Regions from separate parts of the Streptomyces sp. NBC_01224 genome, predicted to be linked through region 1. Evidence: riboswitches for the same ligand, from Rfam matches in the RefSeq annotation. Region 1 holds a riboswitch; each other region holds the start of a gene.
The links. A riboswitch is a leader RNA that binds a small molecule or an ion and turns the genes downstream of it on or off. The one in region 1 is predicted to bind cobalamin.
Positions count from the first base shown of each region.

Region 2: it holds a riboswitch for cobalamin, as region 1 does, so the genes downstream of both, OG609_RS31430 (cobalamin biosynthesis protein) here and OG609_RS38515 (ABC transporter substrate-binding protein) in region 1, are expected to answer to the same signal.
Region 3: it holds a riboswitch for cobalamin, as region 1 does, so the genes downstream of both, OG609_RS28690 (prenyltransferase/squalene oxidase repeat-containing protein) here and OG609_RS38515 (ABC transporter substrate-binding protein) in region 1, are expected to answer to the same signal.

Region 1 is NZ_CP108529.1:8,497,929-8,500,185, forward strand. Features, by position in the region: gene OG609_RS38510 (beta-ketoacyl-[acyl-carrier-protein] synthase family protein) at 1-643, shown strand, start outside; cobalamin riboswitch at 722-909, shown strand; gene OG609_RS38515 (ABC transporter substrate-binding protein) at 946-2,013, shown strand; gene OG609_RS38520 (FecCD family ABC transporter permease) at 2,067-2,257, shown strand, end outside.
Region 2 is NZ_CP108529.1:6,980,459-6,982,715, forward strand. Features, by position in the region: gene OG609_RS31430 (cobalamin biosynthesis protein) at 1-867, opposite strand, end outside; cobalamin riboswitch at 1,012-1,142, opposite strand; gene OG609_RS31435 (hypothetical protein) at 1,315-1,545, opposite strand; gene OG609_RS31440 (inorganic phosphate transporter) at 1,581-2,257, opposite strand, start outside.
Region 3 is NZ_CP108529.1:6,373,324-6,375,580, reverse strand. Features, by position in the region: gene OG609_RS28695 (MBL fold metallo-hydrolase) at 1-930, shown strand, start outside; cobalamin riboswitch at 995-1,132, shown strand; gene OG609_RS28690 (prenyltransferase/squalene oxidase repeat-containing protein) at 1,245-2,257, shown strand, end outside.

The sequences.
Region 1 (2,257 bases):
CCCGGTCGCCATGACCGGATTCGCCCGGTCCGGAGCCGCGGCCCGGGCAGAGGGCGACCCGGCCAGGCGGTGCCGGCCCTTCGCGGCCGACCGTGCCGGGCTGGTCATGGGTGAGGGCGCCGCCGTCATGGTGCTGGAACGGGCGGACGACGCCGTCGCCCGGGGCGCCGCGCCGCGGGCACTGCTCGCGGGCACCGGCGCCACCACCGACGCCCACCACCCCACAAGCCCGCACCCGTCCGGCGCGGTCGCCCAGGCCGCGGTCGAGGCCGCGCTGCGCGACGCGGGCTGGGCGGCCGAGGACGTCGAGCACGTCAACGCACACGGCACGGCGACACCGATCAACGACGCCACCGAGGCAGCCCTCATCGGCCGGGTCTACCCGCACCGGCCGCCCGTCACCGCCCCGAAGGGCGTACTCGGGCACTGCATGGGGGCGGCCGGAGCGATCGAGGCCGGACTGACCGTCCTGACGCTCCAGCGCGGAGTCGTACCGCCGATCGCCAATCTGGACGCCCCTGCGCCCGAGTTCGACATCAACTGCGTCACCGGGCAACCCCTGCGGCAGCCCATCCGGCGCGCCGTCAGCCACTCCTTCGGCTTCGGCGGGCACAACGCCGTGATCGCTCTTCAGCGTCCATAGGCATCGGGCGGGTGGTGCGACGGGAGCACAGCCCGGCGTACCACCGGCCACACCGCCCATGAGCTGCGCGGAGGCTCGTGATAGCTTGCCGAAGCCAGTCAAACTCCACGTAGGGGTCAGGGAATCCGGTGAGAATCCGGAACTGACGCGCAGCGGTGAGGGGGACGGGCGGGGCCACGGCCACTGGGACACCCGCGAGTGTCCTGGGAAGGCGCCCCGTCCGTAGGAGCCCGAGTCCGAAGACCTGCTGGCACCTGCGACCCGGTACCGGGGCGCAGGACTCCGTACACCGGGCTCCGCGCATGAGCCCCGAGACGCAGAGGGACTCCGTGCCGTCCATAGCCAGCCCTGTCCGTGCCATTGCCCTGCTCTCGGCGGGACTTGTCCTGCTGACCGCCTGCGGGGGCGGAACGAGCAGCTCTGCCGCGAAGTCCGGCTCCGCCGACGGATACCCCGTGACGCTGAAGAACTGTGGACGCACCGTCACCGTCGAAGCCGCACCGCACCGGGCCGTTTCGGTCGACCAGGGATCGACGGAGATCCTGCTCTCCCTCGGCCTCGCCGACCGGCTGGCCGCCACCTCGACCTGGACCGACCCGGTGATGAAGAGCCTGGAGAAGGCCAACGCCGAGGTTCCCAGGATCGCGGACAACCGGCCGTCGTCGGAGAAGGTCCTCGACCAGGAACCCGACTTCATCAGCGCGTCATTCGAGTCGACGCTGGCCAAGGGCGGCGTTGCACCCCGCGAACAGTTCGAGGATCTCGGCGTCCCCACCTATGTCTCGCCCGCCGACTGCACCGGCAAGGACAACAGCGGCGGCGGCGACGGAGCCCGTACTGCGCCACTGACCATGGACAGCGTCTACGACGAAGTGCGCGACCTGGCCGAGGTGTTCGGCGTGCGGAAACGCGGCGACACACTCGTGGCGCAGCTGCGGGCCCGGGTGAAGAAGGCGACCGAGGGCATCGACGCCTCCGACGCCACCCTCCTCTACTGGTTCTCCGACTCCAAGGCCCCGTACCTGGCCGGCTGCTGTGGAGCGCCCGGCATCATCACCAGGGAACTCGGCGCGAAGAACGTCTTCGACGACACCCATGAGGAATGGCCCCAGATCAGCTGGGAGACCGTCGCCGACCGCAACCCCGACGTCCTGGTCATCGGAGACCTGACCCGCAAGGCACAGACCGCCGAGAGCGCCGCGAAGAAGATCGAATTCCTGGAGTCCAACCCCGTCACGAAGAACATGGACGCCGTCAGGCACAAGCGGTACGTCCTGTTGAGCGGCCAGGCCATGAACCCGTCCATCCGGACGGTCGAGGGTGTGGAACGCGTCGCCGCCGCGCTGCGCACATTCGGATTCGCGGGGTGACGGACACCGAACGGGCCACGGCGGTGGACGCGTCACGGGCCTTTGAAGCAGCCGTGCGCAGTGGCACGGGGCTACGGAAGCTGCGCGGGGGAGCCCTATGGGCCTGTGGCATCGCACTGCTCGTGCTGTCCGTCGCGGTCGCCGTCACCATCGGCCCCGCCCGTATCTCCGTCGCCGACGTCTGGTCCACGGTCGCCTCCCACCTCGGCTGGGGCCGGTCACGGCTCACCCCGATCCGGGACGG
Region 2 (2,257 bases), 1.5 Mb from region 1:
CCGTACCGCGCGTTCGATGTCCTCGGTCTCCACCGCCCGGCCCGCCTCCCCGTTGAGGACGGGGCGGTGTTCGACCCGGCCGCCGTACGCGAGAGTCCCGCCGAGCCGTACGCCGAGCGCACCCGCGAACGAGGCCTCCACCGGGCCCGCGTTGGGGCTCGGGTGCTTCGCCGCGTCGGCCCGCCACGCCCGTACGGCTCCACGCGGCCGCCCCCCGGCGGCCACGGCGAGCAGGGCTGTGAGCCGGGCACCGGGCCAGCCCGCGAGGTCGTCGAGGCGGGCCGAGGCCCAGCCGTAGCGCCGGTGGCGGGGCGACTTGTGGCCGACCATGGCGTCGAGGGTGTTGGCGGCCCGGAATCCGACGAGCCCGGGCACACCGGCCAGCGCACCCCACACCAGGGCGCCGACCACGGCGTCCGAGGTGTTCTCGGCCACGGACTCCACCACGGCGCGGGCGATCTGCGGTCCGTCGAGGGAGTACGGGTCGCGCCCGCACAGATGCGGCAGACGCTCGCGGGCCGACTCGATGTCACCGGCCGCCAGGGCGCCGCCGATCGCCCGGGCCTCACGCCCCAGGGACGTACCGCCGACGACGGACCAGGTGGCGGCCGCGGTCAGCGCGACGGAGGCGACGGGGTGGCTGCGTACGGCACGGGTGATCAGCGCCGCACCACCCGCGGCGCCTCCGGCGCACACGAGCATGTGCAGCGCGCCCCACCCGCGGTGGTCGCGCCACAGACGCCGCTCGACGCCCGCTGCGGCCCGCCCGAAGGCGGCGACCGGATGTCCCCTGCGGGGGTCACCGAGCAGCAGATCGCCGATCAGACCGGCCGTGGCGCCGTACGCGAAAATGCGGTCGGCACGCACGGCTCAACCGGCCGATACGCCTCGAAGGACCTTCGTACAGGCGGCTCTCGTCGAGAGCGCCACAGCAACGGACGCACGGCAGCCAGGCATGGCGATATGTCCTCACTCAGGGTCCGCGCCCTGGTTCGACGTGACCGGCGACGAGAGTCTCCTGGCTCCCGGATCCGCAGTTCCCCCGGCCTTCCAACCCGCTCGCGCGTGCCGTGACTTCCGGTGTGGGGGACTGCTCCCCGGTGACAGTGGCGGGACCGCGCCGGATTCGCACCGGCTTCCTCTGCTGTCGCCGTAATTGGCTCCGGCAGTCCACCACGCTCCGCGAACGCCCGTCAACTTGCCGTTGACCTGCGACGGTGCAGTGTGCTGAGCCCCACATCGGACCGGGCACACCACAACGGGCCGGACACACGAGGTGTGTCCGGCCCGACGGGGGAGTGCGCGGAGGAGGGCTCAGGCGACGATCAGATAGATCCCGTACGCGACCGCCGCAGCGCACAGCGCGAAGCAGACGTAAGCGCCGACGCGGGCCAGCAGGAGCGAGCCTCCGGAGCCGCCCTGCGCCGCCGGTTCGGGCTGCTTGGAGAGACCGACGATGCCCAGGGTGAAGAAACCCACCAGCGCGACGGTGACGACGAGGGAGACGCCGAAGACGGAGCCGAGGGCTGCCCAGTCGATGTTCATGCTGAATCCTTAGACGGCCTGCCTAGGCGGCTGGCCTAGACGGTGGCGGGTCGCGCCGGGTCCTGGGTGGTTCCGGCCGGAGCCGGAATGGTGGTCTTGAGGTCCTGGGCCGCTGCCTGGGCCGTGGTGAGCGGCGGGCTGACGGCGGCGATGGCCGTGGTGACGACGCCCGCGGGCTCGGCGTCGCCGCCCGTCGGCGCGACATCGCCGTGGCCGACCGGCTTGCGGCGCGATACCAGCCAGATCGCCCCGGAGCCCACGACCAGCAGCGCCGCGACGACCACGACACCCCAGGTGCCCTGCTTGGTGAGGAGTTCCGCGCCCGCGCCGACCAGGCCCGCGGCGGGCAGTGTCAGACCCCAGGCGATGAACATCCGGGTGGCGGTGGACCAGCGGACCACGCCGCCCTGGCGGCCGAGCCCCGCGCCCATCACGGCGCCGGAGCAGGACTGGGTGGTGGAGAGGGAGAAGCCGAGGTGCGAGGAGGCCAGGATGACCGTGGCCGCGCTGGTCTGGGCGGCGAAGCCCTGTGGCGGCTTGAGGTCGGTGAGGCCGCTGCCCATGGTGCGGATGATGCGCCAGCCGCCCAGGTAGGTGCCGAGTGCGATGGCCGTACCGGCACAGACGATGACCCAGACCGGCGGGTTGGAGCCGGGGTGCAGGACGCCACTGGTGACCAGGGCCAGGGTGATGATGCCCATGGTCTTCTGCG
Region 3 (2,257 bases), 2.1 Mb from region 1:
GTCCTGATCGATACGGGCTGGGACGATCCGGAGGCGTGGGACACGCTCACCGACGGGCTCGCCGCCGTCGGTGTGGATATCGGCGACATCCACGGTGTGGTCATCACCCACCATCACCCGGACCACCACGGCCTCTCCGGGCAGGTGCGCGAGGCGTCCGGCGCCTGGATCGCCATGCACGCGGCGGACACCGCGATCGTGCGCCGCACCCGGCAGTCGGAACCAGGCACCTGGCTGAAGTACCTCGTGGCGAAGCTCACCGCGGTCGGTGCGCCCGAGGAGCATCTCGCGCCGTTGCGGGCCGCCGCGGCCGACGGGGGCCGGATGCGTACCCTGCCCGGGTTGCGGGCCGCGATGCCGGACCGGGAGATCGTGCCCGGTGAACTCCTGGACCTGGCAGGGCGCAAGGTGCGGGCGATCTGGACCCCCGGTCACACCCCCGGTCACGTCTGCCTCCACCTGGAGGAGCACCACCCCGCCGACCTGCCCGGCCGGGGGCGCCTCTTCTCCGGAGATCATCTGCTGCCGGGCATCAGCCCGCACATCGGGCTGTACGAGGACCCGGACGACGCGACGGTGACCGACCCTCTCGGGGACTACCTCGACTCCCTGGAGCGCATCGGCAGGCTCGGGGTCGCCGAAGTGCTGCCCGCCCATCAGTACGCGTTCGCGGATGCCGCGGGGCGTGTGCGGGAACTCCTGGACCATCACGAGGAGCGGCTGACCGGGCTGCTCGGACTGCTGGCCACCCCGCTGACACCGTGGCAGCTGGCCGAGCGGATGGAGTGGAACCGGCCCTGGGAGCAGATTCCGCCTGGATCACGGAACATCGCCGTCTCGGAGGCCGAGGCGCATCTGCGTCGGCTGGTGAAGCTGGGTCGCGCGGAGGCGGTGGCGGGGAGCGAGCCCGTGACGTACGTCGCAGTGTGAAGGCGGCCCACGCTCCAGCGGGCCGGAGGGCGGGCGGTGGCGCTCCTCCCGGCCCGGAACCGCTCCGACCGCGCCCGGTACAGTGGGCGAGTCGTCATCATGCCCGTTCAGGGGGAAGCCGGTGCAAATCCGGCACTGACCACGCAGCCGTGAACCGTCGTAGGAGACGGTGAGTCGGAATGCCCTGTCCGCGGTCGTGACCGGCTCGCACCACCGGAACCCCGGTGGTCGGCACCGTCGAGGTATACGGAGCCGGAGCCTGGTGCGTGAGCGTGCCTGTGCCCGGTTCCCCCGCAGGAGAGGCCCCGCCCGCCATGACCGTACGCCGCAGCGCAGCAACGCTCGCCGCCACCGCCACCGTGCTCTGTGCGGCCGCTGCCCCGGTCGCGGTCGCAGCGCCGTCCCCGTCGCCCTCGCCGTCCGCCGCACTGCCTGCCGGGCTGTACGGGACGAAGGACCCCACGTACGACGGTGTCTGGCGGCAGTCGCTGGCCTTCCTCGCTCAGCGGGTCGAGGGCGTCACGCCCGCCACGAAGTCGGTGGACTGGCTGATCGCCCAGCAGTGCGGCAACGGCGCCTACGCCGCGTACCGGCCCGACGTCTCCCAGCCGTGCACCGAGAAGACCATGCTGGACACCAATGCCACCGCGGCCGCCGTCCAGGCGCTCGTCGAGGTGGGCGGGCACCGGGACACCGTGAACAACTCGGTGCGCTGGCTGAAGTCCGTACAGAACGAGGACGGCGGCTGGGGCTACACCGCGGGCGGGGCCAGTGACGCCAACTCCACCTCGCTGGTGATCGGCGCCCTTGCCCGGCAGGGCCAGCGGATCGCGGACATCACGACCCCGGGCGGCAAGACCCCCTACGACGCACTGCTGGGGCTCGCGATCCCGTGCGACAGCAAGGACGGCGGCGCCTTCGCCTACCAGCCCGACAAGGCCGGGAAGCTCGCCGCCAACGCTGACGCCACCGCGGCCGCCGTGCTCGGCACGATGGGCAAGGCCCTGGCCGTCGGGAACAACGCCGCGGTCAAGGCGCCCAGCTGCCACCCGGGGTCCGGTCTCACGCCCGAGCAGGCCGCGCAGAACGGCGCCCACTTCCTCGCAGACGCCCTCGCGACCAGCGGTCATCTCAACCTGGCGCCGATGCCCGGCGCCACCGACTCCACCCCGCAGCCCGACTTCGGCAATACCGCGGACGCGGTCGTCGCACTGTCGGCCGCGGGCCACCAGGACAAGGCGGCCAAGGCCGTGGCCTGGCTGAAGAAGAACTCCGGGGCCTGGGCCGAGCAGAACGGTCCCGCCGCCTACGCGCAGCTCGCCCTCGC